DNA from 3 places in the Nocardioides sp. SRI_004 genome. Region 2 is predicted to be linked to each of the others. Evidence: predicted binding sites of a transcription regulator. Region 2 holds the regulator's gene; each other region holds the start of a gene.

Region 1 (7,556 bases), on a different contig from region 2:
ACTCGATCGGCGGCGCCGTCGGGGTCCAGCTCGCGCTCGACGCCCCGGAGCGGCTCACCGGCGTCGCGTCGCTGTGCAGCGCCGCCGTCTTCGGCACGCCGGCACCCTGGCACGAGCGCGCGGCACTGGTCCGGGCCGAGGGCATGGCGCCGATGGTCGCGTCGTCACCGGCCCGCTGGTTCGGCCCCGCGATCACCGCGGCGGCCGACGGGCGGGTCCAGGACGCCCTGCGCGACCTGGCCGCGGTCGACCCCGAGGGCTACGCCCGCTGCTGCGAGGCGCTCGCCGGCTTCGACGCGCGCGACCGCCTCGGCGCGGTGGACGTCCCCCTGCTCGCCGTCGCCGGCGCCGACGACGTGGCGACACCTCCGCCGGTCCTGGCCGAGCTCGCGGCCGGCGTACCGGACGGGCGGCTGGAGGTCCTCCCGGGCGTGGGCCACCTGGCGCCGTACGAGGACCCGGCGGCGGTCGCCGCCCTGCTGCGCGCCTTCCTCGGCGTGAGCGTGCCGGCCTGAGCCCAGGCCACGTCGCGGCCGGGGGTCAGACCTCGGCGCCCTCGGCGTCCTCGGCGAACTGCTCGTGGTTGCGGATGACCTCCGCGATGATCACGTTGAGGATCTTCTCGGCGAAGTGCGGGTCGAGGCCGGAGCTCTCCGCCATCGACCGCAGGCGGGCGATCTGCACGGCCTCGCGGGCCGGGTCGGCGGGCGGCATGCCGGCGCTCGCCTTGAGTCGGCCGACCTGCTCGGTGCACTTGAAGCGCTCCGCCAGCAGGTGCACGAGGGCGGCGTCGAGGTTGTCGATGCTCGACCGGAGTCGGTGGAGCTCGGCCCGGGCGTCGTCAGCACTCACGTGTTCCATCCTGCCCTACGATCCGGCCAACCCCCCGATGCCAACCGAAGGACGAGAGCGAGGAGCGACCGGGTGATGTCCACCCTGGGTCGCACGCGTTCGCGCAGGTACGCCGGGACGTGGGCGGTGGGAGTTTCACCGGCCGGCCGGTGAAACTCATGGTTGGACGACGAAGTTTCATCGTCCAAGCGTGAGTTTCGTCGTCCAAGCGCGGGAGAATCACCGGCCGGCCGGTGAAACTCCCGCGAGCGGGCACCCCGAAGCCACCACCCAGGAAATGCCTAGGTCAGGCCCTTCCCCGACCCGTACCGTTCTCCGCCGGCCGCGACCGCGGCCACCACGGAACGAACGAGAAGGGCCACGACGCAGGACACCACGATGGAGAAGATCACCCCGAAGCTCCTCAACTGGGCTTCGATCCTCGAGCAGGGCACGCGCGACCAGGCGGTGACGACGGCGAGCATGCCGTTCATCCACCCGCACCTCGCGCTGATGCCCGACGCGCACCTCGGCCTGGGCGCGACGGTGGGTTCGGTCATCCCGACCCTCGGCGCGATCATCCCTGCCGCGGTGGGCGTCGACATCGGCTGCGGCATGATCGCCGTGCGCACCCGGTTCACCACCGACGAGTTGCCGACCGACCGGCGACCGCTCCGCGAGGCCATCGAGCGGGCCGTCCCGCTGTCGGCCGGTGCGGCGAACAGCCGGATCTCCCGCGCGCACACCGAGCGCCGGCTCGAGGAGCTCACCGCCGCCGCGGCCGAGGCCGGCTTCGAGCCGGGTCGCTACGCGAAGCGCTGGGACCTGCAGCTGGGCACCCTCGGGTCCGGCAACCACTTCATCGAGGTGACCGTGGACGAGGCGCGACGCGTGTGGCTCTTCCTGCACTCGGGGTCGCGCGGTGTCGGCAACAAGATCGCGCAGCACCACATCAAGGTCGCGCGTGACCTGTGCGAGAAGTGGTGGATCCCGCTGCCCGACAAGGACCTCGCCTACCTCGCCGAGGGCACCGACGAGTTCTGGGCCTACATCCGCGAGATGCGGTGGGCGCAGCGCTACGCCCTGCTCAACCGCGAGGAGATGATGGACCGGGTCGTGCGCCAGTTCGCCGAGTGGGTGGGCCTGGGCTCCGCCGACGACGTGGAGCGCGTCGAGGAGATCAACTGCCACCACAACTACACCGAGCAGGAGCACCACTTCGGCCGCGACGTGTGGCTGTCCCGCAAGGGCGCGATCAACGCCGAGCGCGGGCGTGCGGGGCTCATCCCGGGCTCGATGGGGACGGCGTCGTACGTCGTCAGCGGGCTCGGCAACGCGCTGGCGCTCAACTCGGCGCCGCACGGCGCGGGGCGGGAGTACTCGCGCTCCAAGGCCCGTCGCACGTTCACCCGTGAGCAGCTGCGGGAGGCGATGGCGGGGATCGAGTACCGCGACACCGACGCGTTCATCGACGAGATCCCGGCGGCGTACAAGGACATCGACCGGGTGATGGCCGACGCGGCCGAGCTCGTCGAGGTCCGGCACACGCTGCGCCAGATCGTGAACGTCAAGGGCGACTGAGCCTGCTGGATTGCCGACCCCTCGATGACAGGGGCTGGGGCGGTCGGTTTGAATGTCCGCATGGAGGACGACCATCCCGACCTGCCCTGGCCCCTGACCGGCGCGGACGCGCTGCGCGACGAGGTGCTGGCGGCGTACGCCGACCCGAGCCGCGGCCACCACGGGACCGGCCACCTGCGCGACGTGCTCGCACGGCTGGACGAGCTGGCCGCCGCCGGCACGCCCTTCGAACGGGTCCCGGTGCAGCTGGCCGCGTGGTTCCACGACGCCGTGTACGACGGCGAGCGGGACGCCGAGGAGCGCTCGGCCACGTGGGCCGAGGAGGCACTGGCGCCCCACGTCGACGAGGCGTCGCTGGCGGAGGTCGTCCGCCTCGTGCGGCTGACCGAGCACCACCGGCCCCAGGACGGTGACGCCAACGGCTGCGCGCTCACCGACGCCGACCTCTCGATCCTGGCCGCGCCGCAGGAGCGCTACGACCAGTACGTCGCCGCCGTGCGCAAGGAGTACGCCCACCTTCCCGACGAGGTCTTCGCCGCCGGGCGCGCCGACGTGCTGCGCGCGCTGGCTGCCAAGCCACAGCTCTTCCACACCGCCCACGGCATCGCTGCCTGGGAGGCCGCCGCGCGCAACAACATCGCGCGCGAGCTGGAGGGTCTGCCGGCCGCCGACACCGACTGACCGCCGAGGTCAGGCGAGCCGCGCCCGCGCGACGTCCCCCACCTCCCGGAGCAGCTCCAGCCGCTCCCGCTGCTCCTCGACCCACGTCGCGAGCTCACCCTTCATCTCGGTGAGCCGGTCGATGATCGCGAGCAGGCGGCGCGCGTCGTCGACGAGGTCGGTGACGGCGTCGATCCCGTGGAGCGCGACGTCCGCAGCGAGCACGCCCCAGCCGAGCGGCCCGGCCACCCGCGCGAGCAGGCGGGCCATCAACCGGCGCCCCTTCTCGACCAGCTCGACGACGAGCTCCTCGACCTCGACCGCCGTCCGCTCGGCGACCTCAGCCACCTCGCCCAGCACCGGGATGGCGACGGTCACGACCTCCGCGCACCCGCGGGCGACGCCGGCGTGCACCCCCAGCCGCAGGAGGTACGCCGCCGCCGCGTCGCCACCCCACCGGGGGTCGGCCGCGACGGCGAGCCGCGCCGTGCTGGCGGCGTACTGCACCAGGGCGGTCTCGACGTGCCGCACGGCATCGGCGTTCTGCCGGATCCGGTGGTGGTCGCCGCTGAGCGGGAGGACGAGCAACTCCTCCAGGCTCCCCTCCGGCAGCCGGCGCAGGCCGAACCCGAGGTCGTCGAGCGCGTCGATGCCGAGGTTGACGACGTCGCGGACCTCGCCGAAGGTCGCGTCGAGCGCGCGGAAGTCGGCGTCGTGCACGAGCGCGGACTCCCCCAGCGCGGGCTCGGGGAGCTCCGGCGGCTCGGGAGCCAGCAGCCCGCTCATGCGACCACCGGCATCCGCCCGCGCACCCGGAGGTCGAGCTCGCGCAGGTCACCTCCGGTGCCGGCGACACCCTCGCGGAGGTCGGCCCAGTCGGCGAGGGCCAGGCGCTCGAGCTCGAGGAAGCCGTCGGCCACCAGGTCAAGGAGCGGCGCCAGCGGCCGCAGCAGGCACAGCGGGCTCGGCTCGAAGCCGGCGCGCTGGCACACCCACGTGCGGGCGTAGCGGGTGATCGACCGGAGCTGGTCGGCGAGGAGCGCCATGTCCTCGTCGAGGCGGTCGAGGTCGGTCCAGGCAGGGATGTCGATGTCACGCTCGGCCACGGTGAGTCCTCTCGTCGGGGTGCCGTACGGCGGGTGCCGCACCCCGTGCCCGTCGCGACCGGGTTGGGAAACCCCCGCACAATGGACCTGTGGACGACAGCGTGATCTATGTGGCACGAGCACAGGTGCTGGCCGACCTGGCGGCCCGTTCGCTCGACACGCCCACGTCCGTGAACCTGCTCGAGGAGGCCTGCTCCGAGCGCCGCTGGTGGCTCGAGCAGTGGGCCGAGGGGGCGCCGTACATCGCCGGCCTGATCGCCCAGGACCTGCAGGACGCGCTGGCCGACGAGTTCGGCCGCGACCAGCGCGGCGGCCTGTGGCCGGTCTGCTCGCACTGCGCGGAGGGCCCGGTCCACGCGCTGCACGTCGACCCCGACCTCGGCGGCCCGGACCCGCAGTGGGTGTGCGAGGAGACCGGCGAGGCGGTCGCCCCGCTGGGTCGGCTGGCCGACGCCTGAGCGTGGCGCCGGGCTGAGCGGACGGACCGACCGTCAGTCGCGCAGCTGCAGGTGCAGCGTGTAGTCCTCGCCGCGCAGCACGGAGCGTGACATCTCGACGACCGTCTCGCCGTCCAGCGCGCGGCGCGTCAACCGCAGCACCGGCGACCCCTGGGGGAGCTCCAGCAAGGTCGCCTCCTCGTCCGTCGCGAGGCCGGCACTCACGGCGTCCTCGGCCCAGGTCGGCCGGTGGCCGCGGGCCGCCAGCTCGTCGTACAGGCTGGCGGGGAGGTGGTCGAGCAGGTCCCCGGCGAAGGCCGCCGGCAGGTAGGTCTCGGAGAGGCAGACCGGGCGGCCGTCGCCGACCCGCAGCCGGACCCAGCGCACCAGCGGCTCCTCCGGGTGGACCCGGAAGGCGCCGGCCATCGCCTCCCCCGCGGGGACGCTCTCGGCGACCAGGGTGCGGGTCTCGACGGCCACGCCCCGGAGGGCGAGCTCGTCGGTCAGGCCCCGCACGCCCGTGGCGGTACGACGTGGGCCGGCCACGAACGTCCCCCGGCCCGGGTGCCGCTCCAGCACGCCCTCGCCGACGAGCGCGTCGAGCGCCTGGCGAACGGTCATCCGGGCGACGCCGAAGCGGTCGACCAGCTCGCGCTCGGACGGAGCCGGCGTGCCGGGGGCCCGGTCACCGACCAGGCTGCGCACGTACTCGCGGATGGCCACGTGCTTGAGCGACCGCCCCGTCGTGCTGCCCTGAACTGCTGCCACGGTGCGAGGCTAGGGATCCGGCGCGACGGTCGTCCCGCGAATGGCGAATCCTTTGCCCCTGCGCGACACCACGCTTGCGATGGTCGAGGCAATGCGAACACCTGTTCGAAGAGCGGCGTACGCTGTCCCCATGTCGGTGGACTTCCAGAGCAGCCTCTTCGACACCGCCACCACTCCCGAGGTGGCCCGCATCGAGCGCCGGGCGCTGAGCAACGGCGCCTGGGTCGACGTCGCCCGCAACTGGCTCGCCGACGCCGACGACGTGTTCGCGACGCTCGTGCGCGACGTGCCGTGGCGCGCCGAGCGCCGGGCGATGTACGACCGCGTGGTCGACGTCCCCCGCCTCGTCTACACCTACATGATCGGCGAGGAGCTGCCGCACCCACGGCTGACGACCGCCCGTGACCAGCTGACGGCGCGCTACCGACCCGAGCTCGGCGAGCCGTTCCGCACCGCCGGCTGCTGCTTCTACCGCGACGGCCGTGACAGCGTCGCGTGGCACGGCGACACCATCGGCCGCGGCTCGACCGACGACACCATGGTCGCGATCGTCTCGCTCGGCGACCCCCGCCGGCTCCACCTGCGCCCGCGCGACCCGGAGCGCCGCGAGGAGGCCTTCGCCGTCGAGATGGGCCACGGCGACCTCGTCGTCATGGGCGGGTCGTGCCAGCGGACCTGGGAGCACGCGGTGCCGAAGGTGGCCTCGGCGGGGCCGCGGATCTCCGTGCAGTTCCGCCCCCTCAACGTCTTCTGACTCGTCGGGCCGAGCGTGTCTCCGGCGAAGGGCGGCGAGCAAGCTCGCAGGGCGACGCCTCCCGCCACGCTGCCGGCCTGTCCCGCGGCCCAGCCAGCTTCAGGCTTGGGAGGCCAGCTCCGCCGGTGAACGGACGACGCAGAACTCGTTGCCCTCCGGGTCCGCGAACGTCATCCAGCCGGATCCGGGGCCGTGGATGCCGCGGTGGTCGGCGATCGGCGTGGCGCCGTACTCGATCAGCCAGTCGATCTCCTCGTCGCGGGTGCGCTCGCGCGGGCGGAGGTCGAAGTGGACGCGGTTCTTCACCGTCTTCGCCTCGGGCACCTCGATGAACAGCACCTGGTGGCCGGTCTCGGGGTCGCGGATCATGCACTCCTCGTGGCCGGGCAGGTTGGGGTCGCCGTCGAGGTCGACATAGCCGAGGACCGGCTTCCACCACTCCGAGAGCTCGTAGGCGTTGGCGCAGTCGACCGTGGTGTGCGAGATGTACGACGTCATGGCGCCACTCTCACGAACAGCGGCGGCCGCCCACAACCGGATATCGGCAGGATCAGGGGGTCGTGGCGTCGGTGGGTGCCGCGGACTCGCCGGTCGACGGCTCGGCCGTCTGCGTCACCGTCTCGGTGACGGTCGCCGTGGCGCTCGGGGTCGCCGACCCCGAGGGCGTCGCGGAGGTCGTCGCGCCGGTCGGCTCGACGGTGGCGCTCGCGGTGTCGTTGGGCGTCGGGGTCGCCGTGTCGCTGGGCGTCACGCCCTTCTTCCGACGGTCGTCGTCGCTGTCGTCCTCACCGAGGACGCCGCCGATCGACGTACGGTCCTTGCCGTCCGTGCCGCCGGTGATGCTGGAGACGCTCTTGCCGGCGATGAGCTCGATCGCACTGATCACGACGACGGCGATGAGGAAGACGACGGCCGCCAGCACCGCCAGCCGCTTCCAGGGCAGCGCCGCCCAGCGGTTGCCCGCCGGCGCCGGCGGGACCGGGATCTCGCCGGTGGAGACCTCGCTGCTCTCGCTGTGCCGGTGGGCCCGCGCCGCCTCGCGTTCGAGGGCGGCGGCCTGCACCTCGGCGACGCGGCGTCGGCTGGACTCGATGCCCTGCTTGTAGAGGGCGGTGCTGACGGTCGCGACGACGCTGCCGAGCGCGGCGCCGATCAGGGTGCCCGCGGCGCCGAGCGTGGAGAGCAGGACGGCGACGGTGACCGCCGCACCGGCGCCCGCGAACGTCGCGGGCCAGTCGATGCCCGGTCCGCGCCGCTCGGTCGCCTCCCTGTCCGCTGCCATGGGCTGGCGGTCAGTCGGTGCCGTTCGCGGCGATGAAGGACAGGATCTTCTCGGAGAGCTCGGGACGGCACACGATCACGTCGGGCAGGTAGACGTCGGCCTGGTTGTAGACCAGCTCGCTGCCGTCGACGCGCGAG
Region 2 (7,556 bases):
TGCTTGCGCATCACGCGCTGGTGGGCCTCGGCGTTGCGGGCGTAGCCGGCGTACGGGCCGACGATCGCGGCCAGCTCCGCCGAGCGACGGTACGACGTGCCGGTCATCAGCGAGGTGATGGTGGCCGCCATCGCGCGACCGCCGTCGGAGTCGTAGCCCAGGCCCATCGCCATCAGCAGGGCGCCGAGGTTGGCGTAGCCGATGCCGAGCTGGCGGTAGTCGCGGGTGGTCTGGCCGATCGGCTCGGTCGGGAAGTCGGCGAAGCAGATCGAGATGTCCATCGCGGTGATGATGAACTCGACGGCCTTCGCGAAGAGCGGCGCGTCGAAGGTGTCGTCGTCGCGCAGGAACTTCAGCAGGTTGAGCGAGGCGAGGTTGCACGAGGAGTTGTCGAGCGACATGTACTCCGAGCACGGGTTGGACGCGGTGATCCGCCCGGTCTCGGGGTTGGTGTGCCAGTCGTTGATCGTGTCGTCGTACTGCAGGCCCGGGTCGGCGCAGGCCCAGGCGGCCTCGCTGATCTTGCGGAACAGGCTGCGGGCGTCGACGGTCTCGATGACCGAGCCGTCCTTGCGCGAGCGCAGGCCGAACTCGGTGCCGTTCTCGACGGCCTTCATGAACTCGTCGTTGACGCGGACCGAGTTGTTGGCGTTCTGGTACTGGACGGAGGTGATGTCCTTGCCGCCGAGGTCCATGTCGAAGCCGGCGTCGCGCAGGGCGCGGATCTTGTCCTCCTCGCGCCACTTGGTCTCGACGAACTCCTCGATGTCGGGGTGGTCGACGTCGAGGACGACCATCTTGGCCGCACGACGCGTCGCGCCGCCCGACTTGATGGTGCCGGCCGAGGCGTCGGCGCCGCGCATGAAGGAGACCGGTCCGGACGCCGTACCACCGCTGCTGAGCAGCTCCTTGGACGAGCGGATGCGGGAGAGGTTCAGGCCGGCGCCGGAGCCGCCCTTGAAGATGAAGCCCTCCTCCTTGTACCAGTTGAGGATCGAGTCCATCGAGTCATCCACCGACAGGATGAAGCAGGCCGACACCTGCTGGGGGGACTTGGTGCCGACGTTGAACCAGACCGGGGAGTTGAACGAGAAGTACTGGTTGGCGAGCAGCCAGGTGAGCTCGTGCTCGAAGATCTCCGCGTCGGCCGTGGTCGCGAAGTAGTCGTGCTCGATGCCCGCCGCGACGTAGCGCGAGACGACGCGGTCGATGAGCTGGCGCAGGCCGGTCTCGCGCTCCGGGGTGCCGACGGCGCCGCGGAAGTACTTCGTCGTGACGATGGTCGAGGCGTTCAGCGACCAGAAGTCGGGGAACTCGACACCGAGCTGCTCGAAGACGGTCTCGCCGGTCTTCCAGTTCGTCTGGACGACGTCGCGGCGCTCCCACGTGATCTCGTCGTAGGGGTGCACGCCCTCGGTGCTGAAGATGCGCTCGATCTTCAGGCCCTTGCCGGCGCGTGCGCCTGCCTCGGTCGGGTTGCTGGCCGTCTCGGTCATGACTCTCCTGGTGCTGGGTGTCGGTGTCGGCGTGATGCGTCGGTGCTGCGGTCGTGCGGTGAAATGCGTGCCCCGGTCCGAGGGGCAGGGACGTTGGTGGCCCGGCAGGCAGCTTCCCCACTACCTGCCGGGCGTCTGTGGTCAGCCCGTCGGGGCTGGGTCACCCTGCAACTGGCGCTCGGCGCGCAGGAGGGCGATCTCGTTCTCGAAGTCGGCCGCGGAGTCGAACCCGCGGTAGACCGAGGCGAAGCGGAGGTAGGCCACCTCGTCGAGGCGGCGCAACGGGGTCAGGATCGCCAGGCCCACCTCGTGGGCCGCGATCTCGGGGCTGCCGGCCAGTCGGAGCTGGTCCTCGACCTCCTGGCCCAGCAGGGCCAGGTCGTCCTCGCCGACCGGGCGGCCCTTGCAGGCCTTCCGGACGCCCTGGACAGCCTTCTCGCGGTTGAACGGCTCGGTGGCGCCGGAGCGCTTGAGCACGGTGAGCTGCATCAGCTCGACCGTCGTGAACCGCTTCTCACAGCTCGGGGACTGGCAGACCCGCCGGCGGCGGATCGAGCAGCCGTCCTCGGCCACCCGGGAGTCGAGGACCTTGGTGTCGTGGTGCTTGCAGTACGGACAGTGCATGGTTCCTCCTCCCCCGGTCGGCTTCGCCGCCTGACCGTCGGCCCTGTGGAAACCAGGGCGCCGACTGTGCAGAACGAGCGATGATCTGTGCATCTCCACCCCTCGTCCTGTGGACTAGATGTGGAGAACTACATCGTTGTAACTACTAGATGTAGTGGTAACCGTACGCCCCGACCACCACGGGTGCAAGGCCGGGGGGCCACGACTTGCGCGAACTTTTACCTGTACCCGCGTTTGCGCAGGTCACGCGGTGGACGAGGCTGTTCGACAGCAGTTCCCGACCGGCGTGTCTCGGGTCGCGCCGACCTCCCCCCACCCCCCAGGAGCGACCCCCCATGTCCAGCTCGAAGACCGCCCTGCGCACCCGACCCCGCCTTCGTCGTACCGTCGCGGCCACGGCCGCCGCGCTCGCCCTTCCCCTGACCCTCGCCGGCTGCGGCGACGCCCTCGAGAACGCCGCCGAGAACGCGGCCGAGAACGCCGCAGAGGACGCCATCGAGGACGGCAACGGCGGGGACGTCGACGTCGACCTCGACGACGGCGAGGTGAAGGTCGAGAACAGCGACGGCTCGGTCGTGATCGGCGGCGGCGACCTGCCGGAGGGCTTCCCCGAGGACGCCGTCCCGCTCGTCGGCGAGGTCAAGTCCGGGACGGCCGTCGACACCCCCGACGGCACCGGCTGGACCATCGGCACCGAGAGCGACGGCAGCGCCGAGGACGTCTTCGCCGAGGCGGTCGCCGAGCTCGAGGACGCCGGCTTCACCAACCAGAGCAGCCTGGGCGGCACCAGCGCCAACCTGACCAGCGAGGAGTACGGCGTCGTGCTCAACGTCTCCGACTCCGGGACCGGCGCCGCGGTCGCCGTCTACGTGGTCTCGGAGGTGCCCTGAGTCGCGGGCCAACCAGCCATCAGTCAGAATGACCGCCGTGACAGGTGGAAAGCGCGCGGGCGGCAAGACGAAGGCGCGCTTCCGTCCGGACCTGCTCGCCCTGGCCGTCGGGATCACCTTCGCGCTGGTGGCCTGGGGATACCTGGTGCTCGCGGCCATCGACTTCGGCGCGACCGCCCGACACGACGGCAAGGGCAGCGCCTGGCTGTTCCTCGCCGTGGCATCCGTCGGCGCCATGCTCTGCCTCTTCCTCGCCTTCATGCTGGCGGTGCGCCTCTCGCGAGCCGTCGGCCTGACCTCGTCACCCGAGCCGAAGCCGAAGCGGGACCCGAATGCGCCGAAGGGTGGCAAGCGCGCGGCTCGCTGAGCCGGGCCTGCCACCCTTCGCCTTTCCCCTGCTCCGCTGGGGTCGAGTCAGCGGAGTAGCTCCGCTGGGGTCGAGGCAGCGGAGAGTCGGTACGCCGCTAGTGCGCGGCGGGGATCCGGAGCTGCTGGCCGGCGTAGACCATGCTCCCGTCGAGGGTGTTGAGGTCCTGGATGTCGGCCATCGCGCCGCGCACGTCGCCGCCGCTGGCCGCTGCGACGTCGCTGGCGATGTCCCACAGCGTCTCGCCGGGGGCGACCGTCACGACGTCGACGGCGGGCGCGCCACCGCCGTCGCGGGTGGCGGCGGAGCCGGCGGCGATCGCGACGGCGAGAGCGGCGACGACCGCGAACGCGAAGAGGAAGACGACCACACGACCCCGGCGGGTGAGCCGGACCCGGCCCGCCCCGCGAGCTGGCTGCGCGACCCGGCGGGTGGCGGCGACGCGGGAGGTGCCGACGCGCACGCCGTTGCTGCGGCCGGTGCTGACGCGGTGGGGGGCGATGCTGATCGTGCTCATGTCTCATGTCCTCCGGGGAAGTTGTCGGGAACTGTCTAGTGACGGGGTCCGACTGAAGGTGTTCGATCAGGCGTTCGATCGAACATGTGTACGAGGTTAGATCACACGTTCGAACAAATCCAGCACCCGTTCGAAATCGTGTTCGAAGGGCGTGTCGCGACACGCCGTTCGAACAGATGTTTGAAACGCCGCCGCCGGATCGGTTAGCGTCGTCACATGCAGCCGGTCGGCTGATCGGGATGTCCCGATCGGGACGGCCGGGACATCTGAGCGAACGGGAGGACCCCATGGCGGAGCGCAAGGCAGGACGCGGTGTGACCGAGCTGCCGGACGGTCCCCCGGACGCGACCGGCCTGACGCCGCGCCAGCAGCGGGTCCTGGCCCACATCAAGGACAGCATCGAGAAGCGCGGCTACCCGCCGAGCATGCGCGAGATCGGCCAGGCCGTCGGGCTGACCAGCACGTCGAGCGTCGCCCACCAGCTGCGGGTCCTCGAGGAGAAGGGCTACCTCAAGCGCGACCCCAACCGGCCGCGCGCCCTCGAGGTCTTCCTGCCCGAGGTGATGGCCGCCCGCAAGGCGATGGGCTCCGCCGAGGAGACGTCGTACGACGAGACGGGCATCGGCGACGCGGCTCCGGCGCCGGCCAACGTGCCGGTCGTCGGCCGGATCGCCGCCGGCGGCCCGATCCTCGCCGAGGAGCGCGTCGAGGACGTCTTCCCGCTCCCCCGCCAGCTCGTCGGCGACGGCCAGCTGTTCCTGCTGGAGGTCAGCGGCGAGTCGATGATCGAGGCGGCCATCTGCGACGGCGACTACGTCGTCATCCGGCAGCAGCCGACCGCCGAGAACGGCGAGATCGTCGCCGCGATGATCGACGGCGAGGCCACGGTGAAGACGTTCCAGCGCAAGGACGGGCAGGTGTGGCTGCTGCCGCACAACCCGGCCTTCGAGCCGATCGACGGCACCAACGCCACGATCCTCGGCAAGGTCACCGCGGTCCTGCGCCGGGTCTGACATAGGGTCAGGGGGTCCCTGTCGGCAACTCGGTGAGGCCCGTTCCCCCATGATCCGTCCCCGCACCCCCTGGTCGGCGCTCGTCGCGCTGCTCGCCACCCTGCTCGCGACCGCCCTCGCGGTGACCGCGCTCGGCGTCCCCGCCCGCGCGGCGGACCCGGACCCGGCACCGGACGCCGAGGAAGTGGCCGAGCACGCGCTGGAGACGGTGCAGGACCTCGTCGAGGCGCCGGTCGAGCCGGCCGACCCCGCCGCCGGCGACGTCGAGGGCAAGAACCTCACCCTGGCGCTGCGCGACCTCGCGGTCACGCGCGGCGACCTGCCCGACTCCAAGCGGGCGACGGCCGCGCGCCTGCTGGCCCGGCCGACCGACAGCGCCTCGGAGTGCCTCAACGAGGACCTCGCCTGCTACGGCTCGCACACCGTCAAGCGCAAGTGCAACACCGTCGTGTGCGTGCACTGGGTGAGCAGCGGCACCAACGCGATCCCCACCGAGAACGACGGCGCCGGTGGCGCCTTCCCCGGCGTGGCCGGCGGGACGCCGGACTACGTCGAGTTCACCCTCGACACGATGCGCAACGTCGCGAACACCTACGTCCGCGCGGGCTACAAGAAGCCGATCTCCGACGGTGGGGCCGACGGCAGCTCGCTGCCCGACGTCTACCTCGGCAACATCGGCAGCGCCGGTGCCTACGGCTACTGCACCACCGACGAGGACGTCTCGGGCCACGTGGCCGCGCCGGCGTACTGCGTGCTCGACAACAACTACGCCGAGTTCGGGATCCTGCCGCGCTCGGCGCTGCGGGTGACCGCGGCCCACGAGTTCTTCCACGCCGTCCAGTTCGCCTACGACGTCAACGAGGACGGCTGGATCATGGAGGCCACGGCCAGCTGGGTCGAGGACGAGCTGTACGACGGCATCAACGACAACCGCGCCTACCTGCCCTACGGCCCGCTCGCCAAGCCGAACCAGGCGCTCGACGCGTTCACGCAGATCGAGCCCTACGGCACCTGGATCTTCTTCCGCTACCTCTCCGAGCGCTACCCGACCTCGGTCGCCGGCCTGCCGACCATCGTGCGCGACATCTGGCGTCGTCTCGACGACGGAGGCTCCGGTGACGCCAACACCTACTCGCTCCAGGGCCTGGTGGACGAGCTCGCCGCCAAGGGCACGAACATCTCCACCCAGCTCGCGACCTTCGGCATGTGGAACCGCCGCCCGCTCCTCTACGAGGAGGGCAGCGCCTACCGGCCCGCGCCGCTGCGCAAGACCTACACGATGACGTCCTCGGCGCGCACCCGGTCGGTCGGCTTCAGCCTCACCCACCTCGCGACCGGCACGTACCGCTTCACCCGCGGGTCCGGGCTGGTCACCTCGAAGGTCACCGTCGGGCTGAACCTCAACACCCTGTCGATCGGTGCCGCGGCCGTGATCACCGTGAAGCGTCGCAACCAGGGCGCGGTCTCGAGGGTGGTGCCGCTCACCAGCGACGGCAACGCCTCGGTCAGCTACGCGTTCGGCTCGACCACCGAGTGGATCGAGGTCACCGTGGCCAACGGCGACACCCGCTACAACTGCGGCGACATGGCCGACGACCAGCAGTCCTACCTCTACACCTGCCAGGGCACGCCCCAGCAGGGGTCGAGCAGCCAGGCGATCAGCGTGAAGGTGACTGGCTGAGCCTGGCCAGCGCCTGGCGCACCACCTGCGGGTCCGTCGTCGGCCACATCGGCGGCAGGCTCGCCTTGAGGAACGAGCCGTAGCGGGCGGTCGCCAGCCGCGGGTCGAGGACGGCGACGACGCCCCGGTCGCTCGTCGTCCGGATCAGGCGGCCGGCACCCTGCGCCAGGAGCAACGCGGCGTGGGTGGCGGCGACCTGCATGAAGCCGTTGCCGCCCGCCTGGTCGGCGGCCTTCTGACGCGCGCTCATCAGTGGGTCGTCGGGTCGCGGGAACGGGATCCGGTCGATGATCACCAGCTGGCAGGTGTCGCCGGGGACGTCGAGGCCCTGCCAGAGGCCGAGGGTGCCGAACAGGCAGGTGTGCGGGTCCTCGACGAACTGCCGGGCGAGCTCGGGCAGCTGGGCCTCGCCCTGCGCGAGCGTGGTCAGGTGCGGCAGCGCCTTGCGGACGTGCTCGGCGGCGGCCTCGGCCGCACGCCGGCTGGAGAACAGCCCGAGTGTGCGCCCCTCGGCGGCGTCGACCAGCTGGGTGATCTCGTCGAGCTGGGCCGGGCCCAGTCCGTCGCGGCCGGGCGGCGGGAGGTGGCGGGCGACGTAGAGGATGCCCTGCGTGGCGTAGTCGAACGGGCTCCCGACGTCGATGCCGCGCCACGGCTGCTCCTCGTCGGGCATGGGCTTGAGCCCGACCGAGCGGCCGACGGCGTTGAAGTCGCCGCCGAGCATCAGCGTCGCCGAGGTCATCACGACCGTGTTGTCGGCGAGCAGCTTGTCGCGCATCTGCCCCCAGACCTGCAGCGGCGCGATCGCCAGCGTCGGCGGCATCCGGTCGCTGCCCTCGGTGCGCCACAGGACGTCGTGCTCGGAGTTGGCCGCCATCCGCTCCGCGGTCGCGAAGACCTCCTGCACCATCCCCTTCGCCTGGGTCATCGCCGCGTCGGGCTCACTGCCCGCCTCGGCCTTCGGGAAC
Region 3 (7,556 bases), on a different contig from region 2:
GGCAGTGTTCGCCGCGAGAGTGCGGGAGCCCGCCGCTGAAGCGGCAAGGCCGCAACTGCGCGACTTCTCTCGGCGCGGAGGCCAGCGCCCCGCAGATCAGACCGGGGCGTGCCGGACGCTAGCGATGATCTGCTCCAGCCAAGTGACGAGTGGCTGGAGGGCCATTGGGAGCGGATCTCCAAGAGCAAGGCAATCGTCCAGCAAGTACGGCGCAAGATGCGGCTCAAGCTTGCCGCTCTTCTTGCGATTCGAGTTCCATCCCCTTGAGCCCATCCAGCTCGCCAACTGCTCGTAGGCGTCAGGGGCTGTCGACAAGGTGCTGGCGAAACTAGCGTCGATGGATCCGTCGCGTCCGGGGCCCAGAGCGGCGACAACGCCGGCGACACCGAGGGCGTCGAGGAACAGTCCCTCCAAGTCCGAGGACAGGACGAAGACATCGAACGGCGACAACAAGTGGTTCAACTTCTTCTGGTTGGCGAAGGCCTGGGATGCGGTCGTACTGGCCTGGTCAGCCTGCTGCATGATGCTGTCGCGTTCGGCCTTGCTCGGTTGCTGATGGCGTGAGGCGAGGATGTTCAGAACTTCGCGCTTGCCACTGCCCGCCGTGCGGACCGCGTCCCCGTCGACGATCACGTAGGAGCGGATACCAAAGACATTGGCGAGCTGCACGAGGTACTGGATCTTGCCTACACCACCCGCTTCGATAACGGTTACCCCCAGCGCATAATGGCCGCCGGGAGCGGCGCAGGCACGGCTCAGGAGCCTCTCCACGACTGAGTAGTCGCCCTCGCCTTCCACGAACACCACCGCGTTCGCGAAGACCAGTTCGCTGTTGGCTGCCGAGCAATAGCGACTCAGACGTCCGGCGTCCGTCGGGTCGAGGACGGGCTTACTTCGTTCATAGGTGGTACCGCCACTCTGGAGGGGAAGCCTTGCGATCCGGGAGATGTCGAAGGAATCGACGAGCACCGAGCTGTGCGTCGTGACGAGGACTTGGGCGTCGTCGGCAATGTCCCCGATGATCTTGGCCATCGCGCGCTGGGTTTGCGGATGCAGGAAGGCCTCAGGTTCCTCGATGGCGAACATGAGGTTCGCCCCCGTTTGAGCCTCCTTGCTCGCTACGTATCGGAGGATGCCGAGCACTAGGGCGGACTGGAAGCCAGTTCCGCGCTCCGAGACAGCGACCGGCGCATCGGATCCGCTCTCGATCAAGGCGGACTCGAGCATCCCCCGCAGCGCGGCGCGGGGCTCGGGCAATTTGAAGCGCACCTCCGACTCTTGGAAGGGCAGGTCGGCGACGATCGCCGCCGCAGATTGATCGAGCGTCTCCCGTACCAGTGTCTCGAGCGGCTCCATCTGGTCGCGGAACTGCTGTTGAAGACCGGTACTGCGTGAGCTACCGGTGCGGATCAAGATGGCCTCGAGCGTGTCCAACAGGCGCGCGAGGGACTCCGGTTCATTGCGGTCGACGTCGCCGGCGACGCGGACAGAGGGGATCTTGACGAAGTGGAACCGGTTCAGGACCTCGAGGTAGAGACGTCGCGCGTCATCTGCCGTCACTCGCTGCGAGGTCTCGTAGGACACGGCACCGCCACGGCTGCACCGCACCTTGATCCAGAACCGGTTGTCGCGGCGCAGAATCGGGGCGAAGGCCGTGCGTTCGTCCTCGGTCAGATCGGTGAACCAGACCTGGATACTGGACAGGGTTCGGGCTCCAAGGTCCCGGTAGTAGGCATTGCGAGGCAACAGGCCGCGCAGGCTCTCGCCCGTCGGATCGGCGAAGAATGCCTCTAGCAGCCGAACCGCCGACGACTTGCCGGCGTTGTTCGGCCCGGCAACGAGCTGGATTGCCGTATCGACCTCGAGCTTGAGTGACTTGAATCCCAAGAATCGCTCGACATCGAGCTCGCAGACACGCACCCGGAGAATTTAGTTGCTGCCGAAGCGCCGCGCGGATGTTCAGCAGGAACGAGGCGCGAGCCCGGTGACGACCGGCCGCTTCGCCCCCGAGGCCGAAGAGCCTGCGTCACCTGTGCCGCGGCCCAACCCTGGGTCCGCCGGTGCGCTCGAGCCGCGCCTCGTCGCCAAATCGGGCCGGGTCGATGGCTCTGGTGGCCGATGTCCGGACGAAGGCAGACACGCCTTCCGCTCAGGGCTCCGCAGTCCACAAGCAGATTCCTGCCCCATGTGGAATGCCGCGCACTCGATTCCCGAGGTACGTCACACCGCCGCCAATGCTGCTCGATCGGAACAGCGCCAGCGGGTAGTCCACAACAGCCCACCGCCCCTTGCGCGGATATTCGAACAGATGTACGATCGGCCCACGGCCGCAAGGCGGGGTGCAACGAGAGGCCCCGGGGACCTGAGGTCGATGTCCAACAGGACATGGCACGCACCTTCCTGGTGCGGAGCCGCTGCACCGGACGGTGCCTCCTGGCGGGCGACAAGTCAGTTTGTCGCGCCTGCCCGAGGAGTTCCGCCAGATGTCCGTCGCCGTCGTCGCACCGCCGCACCCGGTCCTCGGGTGTGCGGCCGAGATGCGTGCGGCGCTGGACGCGGTGGCGGCGGTGCAGCCGACGTACATGAGCACCGCCGACAAGCAGACGGCGCTCGTCGAGCTGGCGCGCATCGAAGGGCGGGTCGCCGAGCTGCGGATGCGGGTCCTCGCGGCCTCGGGCGAGGTCGGGGAGGAGTCGGGAGCCCGGGATGCTGCGGCGTGGCTCGCGCACGCGACGCAGGCGGAGCCCGCCACCACCCGGTCCGACGCCGTGCTGGCCGAGCGACTCGAGCGCCGGCCGCTGGTGGCGGCCGCGATGCGCGAAGGGCGCGTCTCCCCTGCCCAGGCACGCGTTGTCGCCGCCGTCCTCGAGGACCTCCCTAGCCGCCCCGGCCAGGAGGTCGCCACCGATGCCGAGACCACCCTCGTCGCGTTCTGCGAGCACTTCCGGCCCAGCGAGCTGCGCCGCCTCGCCCGGCGCCTGCTGGAGGTGGTGGCACCGGAGGTGGCCGAGGCTGAGGAGGCCAAGCGCCTCGAGGAGGAGGAACGACGGGCGCTGGCTGAGGCGTTCCTCAAGTTCCACGACCTCGGCACCGGCCTCACCCGCTTCTGGGGCGCCTTGCCGACCGCCGTCGCCGAGCGGCTGAAGCGCTACCTGCAGGCCTACTCCTCGCCGCGGCGTACGAAGAAGCGCGGCGGACCCTGCGAGGACGACCCCTCCCCCGATCCCGCCGCCCCCACGGGCACCGGCGAACGCGTACCTGCCCACCGGGCCCACGCCCGGGCGTTCGCGGCCCTGCTCGAGCTGCTCGACCCCGACCGCCTGCCCGAACACGGCGGCGACGCCACGACCGTGATCATCACGATGACCCTCGATCAACTGTTGACCGACCTCGCCACCGCGGGGATGGCGTCGACGAGCAATGCCGACGGCGAGATCACCATCTCCGCCGAGGAAGCACGCCGGCTGGCCTGCCAGGCGGGCCTGGTGCCGGTCGTCCTCGACGGCAAGGGGCAGCCGCTCGACGTCGGGCGGGCCAGCAGGCTCTACCGGGCTCCGCAGCGACGGGCGATCCGGCTCCGCGACCGGCGCTGTCGGGCCGAGGGGTGCACGATCCCCGCGGCCTGGTGCGAGGTCCACCACCGCGAGCCGTGGTCCCAGGGCGGGCGCACCGACATCGCCGATGGCGTCTGCCTCTGTTCCCACCACCATCACCTGGTCCACGACCGGGCGTACGACCACCACTGGACAGCCCAGGGCGACGTGAGGTTCCACCGACGGCGGTGACGCAGACGCGCCCTACCGCCCGGACCTCACTCCCACTCGATGGTGCCCGGCGGCTTCGAGGTGATGTCGACGGTGACCCGGTTGATCTCGGCCACCTCGTTGGTGATGCGGGTCGAGATCTTCTCCAGCACGTCATACGGCAGGCGCGCCCAGTCGGCGGTCATGGCGTCCTCGGAGGTGACCGGGCGGAGGACGACCGGGTGGCCGTAGGTGCGGCCGTCGCCCTGGACGCCGACCGAGCGGACGTCGGCGAGCAGGACGACCGGCATCTGCCAGATGTCGCCGTCGAGGCCGGCGGCGGTCATCTCCTCGCGGGCGATCGCGTCGGCCTCGCGCAGGATGTCGAGGCGCTCGCGGGTGACCTCGCCGATGATCCGGATGCCGAGGCCGGGGCCGGGGAACGGCTGACGCTGGACGATCACGTTGGGCAGGCCGAGCTGGGCGCCGACGGCGCGCACCTCGTCCTTGAAGAGCTCGCGCAGCGGCTCGACCAGCTCGAACTCGAGGTCCTCGGGCAGGCCGCCGACGTTGTGGTGGGACTTGATGGTCGACGTACCGGCGCCGTGGCCGGACTCGACGATGTCGGGGTAGAGCGTGCCCTGGACGAGGAAGCCGACCTTCGTGCCCTCGGGCGCGTCCTTGATGACCTCGAGCTCGGCGCCCTCGAAGGCGCGGATGAACTCGCGGCCGATGATCTTGCGCTTCGCCTCCGGCTCGCTGGTGCCGGCGAGCGCGTCGAGGAACTGCTTCTCGGCGTCGACGATGACCAGCTTGGCGCCGGTGGCGGCGACGAAGTCGCGCTCGATCTGCTCGGTCTCGCCCTTGCGCATCAGGCCGTGGTCGACGTAGACGCAGGTGAGGCGGTCGCCGATCGCCTTCTGCACGATCGCGGCCGCGACGGCGGAGTCGACGCCACCGGAGAGGCCGCAGATGGCGCGGCCGTCCGGGCCGACCTGCTCGCGGATGCGCGCGATCTGCTCCTCGGCGATGTTGCCGATGGTCCACGTCTGGCGGCAGCCGGCGATGTCCCACAGGAAGTGCTCGAGGACCTTCTGGCCGTGCTCGGAGTGCAGCACCTCCGGGTGCCACTGCACGCCGGCGAGACCGCGGTCGACGTCCTCGAAGGCGGCGACCGGGGTGACCTCGGTCGAGGCGAGGACGGTGAAGCCCTCGGGAGCGGCCGACACCGAGTCGCCGTGGGACATCCACACGTTGTGCTCGGCGGGGATGCCCTCGAGCAGCGTGCCGCCCGTGCCGACGGTCACGCGGGTGCGGCCGTACTCGCGGGCGCCGGTCGCGGAGACCGTGCCGCCGAGGCCGCGGGCCATCAGCTGGAAGCCGTAGCACATGCCGAAGACGGCGGGGCCAGACGTGAAGACGGCCGGGTCGATCGCCGGCGCGCCCTCCTCGTAGACCGACGACGGGCCGCCGGACAGGATGATCGCCTTCGGGTTCCGCGCGACCATCTCCGCGATCGGCATCGTGTGCGGCACGATCTCGGAGTAGACCCGCGCCTCGCGCACCCGGCGGGCGATCAGCTGGGCGTACTGCGCCCCGAAGTCCACCACCAGGACCAGGTCGTGCTCGTGCTGGGTCTCCGGGGCCTCCGTCATGGGCGAATCGTATCGACCGCGCGCCCGTCCTCCGACTCGGCGCCGACCCCACGGACGACGCGCCGCACGCGCCAGGCCTCCACGGCGACGTACAGGGAGCCGCCGACCGCGAGGGCGAGCAGCGCCGGCGTGCGCCACTCGGGCCCGGCCACGCCGGACAAGCGGTCCGGGCTCGCATAACCCCACGCCACCAGCACCCCGAACATCGGCGCCCAGTACCAGAGGCGAAGGAGGGCCGTGCTCGCCGCGGCGATCCCCACGAAGCCGAGCACCGTCGACGCCCCACCCACCGGCCAGCCGAGGGCGACGAGTGCCGCCGGCACCGGAAGCGAGACCAGGATGAGGCATCCCATGCGGAGCGCCGGCAGCCTCATCGGCGAGCGGGGCGCCAGCAGGGCGAGCTCGGGCATCCGGTCCACCAGCGGAAAGCCGAGCGCCATGCCCGCCAGCACGGGCATGAGGTGCAGCACCGCGAGCCGGTTGCGCAGGAAGGGCAGCTCGACGTACGCGTCACTGGTGACCAGTGCGGCGAGCGCCAGGCCCAGCGACACCACCAGGGCGCCGTCGAGCGACCAGGCACGGGCCACCGCCCAGGCACGGGCGACCCAGCTCATCCGTGCTTCCTGACCTCGTCGTAGCGGCACTCCGCCAGCTGGCGGTACGTCGTGCGGACCCACGCGTCCTGCACCTCCGGGTCGCCGTGCAGCCAGTCGTAGTCGCCGTCGCTGGGGTCCGGCTTCAGCAGCCCGGCTCGGAACTGGAGCCACCGGCCGAGCTGCCGGCGCACGTCGAACGCCAGCACCGGCGGCCCCTCCGCGTAGTCGGCCGGACAGGCGGCCGGCCGGACCAGCGTGTCGGTCGCCCGGTCGACGTCGACCGTGCGGCGGACCTCGTCCTCCTGGAGGTTGACGACACCGTCACGAGGATCGGCGGGCGGGCCGTAGGGCGTCGCCACGAACCGTTCCGGCAGGCTCACCCCGATCGCGCGCAGTTCCGCCGCCTGGCGATCCACCTTGTCCGTGAAGTCGTCCAGCGGCAGAGGGAGGTCGGCCAGCAGACACACCTCGGGCTGAGCACCCGCGCAGGTGAGCGGCGGGTCGGCGATCGGGACCACGCGATCGCCCGCATCCCCCGGCGCGAACCACCAGGCGCCGACCCAGGCCGCTCCGACGCCGAGGGCGACCACCCGCCGCACGGGCGTGGCCAGGAACAGCCGGGGATGAGCCAGCACCAGGGCCACGCCGGCGAGCGCCAGACCGGCCAGGCCGATCGCCGTCGGGCGCCAGGCGCGATAGGTCATGCCACCCAGCGAGGCGGTGGCGCCACCGGTGTCGAAGAAGTCCGGCGCACCGCCGACCGTCGTCCACATGTAGAGCAGGAAGACGAGGACCACCGCCGCGGGCGCCGCCCACTCCCGCGCCGTGAGGTGGCCGATGAGCACTCCGAGGGCTGTCTGGCCGGCCAGCACCCCGCACGCCGGCACCACGATCCAGTAGAGGACGGGTGAGGCAGGAGCCCCGCGAACGGCAGCCACCGACGAGGCGGCGACGGAAACGAGCAGCAGGGCCAGCGATGCCAGCGCCCAGATCGTCAGGAACGGCCGCAGCCAGCGCTGCCAGTCAAGCCGACTCTGCAGCACGATGTCGCCCATCGCGGACGACCGCAGCCGGGCATAGACCAGGCACGCCGCTCCCGCGGCCGCCGGCCCGATGAAGACGGTGCTGCCCACCCCGTTGTCGAGGGCCTGCTTCCACGACCCCGACCAATGGCCCACGCGCGGCGCGGTGGCGACGGCACCGGCCAGCACCAGCAGACCGAACAGGAGCGCGACCCGCGGTCGGTCACCCACCCAGACCCAGGCGCTCCTCATGAGCGCGCCGCCGCGATCGTGGCGAGGAAGGCGTGCTCCGCGGACCCGTCCGGGCCGCCTCGTTCGGCGACGAAGGCAGCCGTGGGCCCGACGTGCAACAGGCGTCCGGCCTCCAGCACCGCCACCTGGTCCGCCATCATCACCACGTCCTCCATCACGTGGCTGCTGAGCAGCGTGACCGCCGACGTCCCGAGGTCGGCGAGGATCCCCCGCAGACCCGACCGCTGCTCAGGGTCGAGGCCGGTCGTCGGCTCATCCAGCAGGAGGACGTCGGGCTCCGTCACCAGC

Evidence for each region. Region 2 encodes LexA, which represses DNA repair genes until DNA is damaged. Its sites were predicted from a motif close to TCGAACANNTGTTCGA; they were not measured.
Region 1: the regulator LexA is predicted to act here: its motif matches at 5,477-5,492, upstream of AC2YHB_RS14900 (alpha-ketoglutarate-dependent dioxygenase AlkB).
Region 3: the regulator LexA is predicted to act here: its motif matches at 2,301-2,316, upstream of AC2YHB_RS13695 (HNH endonuclease signature motif containing protein).

The regions. Positions count from the first base shown of each region.
Region 1 is NZ_JBYCZV010000010.1:27,503-35,058, forward strand. It holds gene AC2YHB_RS14860 (alpha/beta fold hydrolase) at 1-515, shown strand, start outside; gene AC2YHB_RS14865 (chorismate mutase) at 541-852, opposite strand; gene AC2YHB_RS14870 (RtcB family protein) at 1,231-2,412, shown strand; gene AC2YHB_RS14875 (HD domain-containing protein) at 2,473-3,093, shown strand; gene AC2YHB_RS14880 (hypothetical protein) at 3,103-3,858, opposite strand; gene AC2YHB_RS14885 (hypothetical protein) at 3,855-4,178, opposite strand; gene AC2YHB_RS14890 (hypothetical protein) at 4,268-4,636, shown strand; gene AC2YHB_RS14895 (GntR family transcriptional regulator) at 4,670-5,383, opposite strand; gene AC2YHB_RS14900 (alpha-ketoglutarate-dependent dioxygenase AlkB) at 5,514-6,137, shown strand; gene AC2YHB_RS14905 (VOC family protein) at 6,237-6,635, opposite strand; gene AC2YHB_RS14910 (hypothetical protein) at 6,688-7,419, opposite strand; gene AC2YHB_RS14915 (3'(2'),5'-bisphosphate nucleotidase CysQ) at 7,430-7,556, opposite strand, start outside.
Region 2 is NZ_JBYCZV010000002.1:105,399-112,954, forward strand. It holds gene AC2YHB_RS02630 (vitamin B12-dependent ribonucleotide reductase) at 1-1,496, opposite strand, end outside; gene nrdR (transcriptional regulator NrdR) at 1,638-2,120, opposite strand; gene AC2YHB_RS02640 (hypothetical protein) at 2,456-3,010, shown strand; gene AC2YHB_RS02645 (hypothetical protein) at 3,048-3,377, shown strand; gene AC2YHB_RS02650 (LysM peptidoglycan-binding domain-containing protein) at 3,475-3,894, opposite strand; gene lexA (transcriptional repressor LexA) at 4,182-4,907, shown strand; gene AC2YHB_RS02660 (MXAN_6640 family putative metalloprotease) at 4,957-6,588, shown strand; gene AC2YHB_RS02665 (ATP-dependent DNA helicase) at 6,566-7,556, opposite strand, start outside.
Region 3 is NZ_JBYCZV010000009.1:5,681-13,236, reverse strand. It holds gene AC2YHB_RS13700 (ATP-dependent nuclease) at 97-1,920, opposite strand; gene AC2YHB_RS13695 (HNH endonuclease signature motif containing protein) at 2,484-3,785, shown strand; gene guaA (glutamine-hydrolyzing GMP synthase) at 3,812-5,398, opposite strand; gene AC2YHB_RS13685 (hypothetical protein) at 5,395-6,012, opposite strand; gene AC2YHB_RS13680 (hypothetical protein) at 6,009-7,247, opposite strand; gene AC2YHB_RS13675 (ABC transporter ATP-binding protein) at 7,265-7,556, opposite strand, start outside.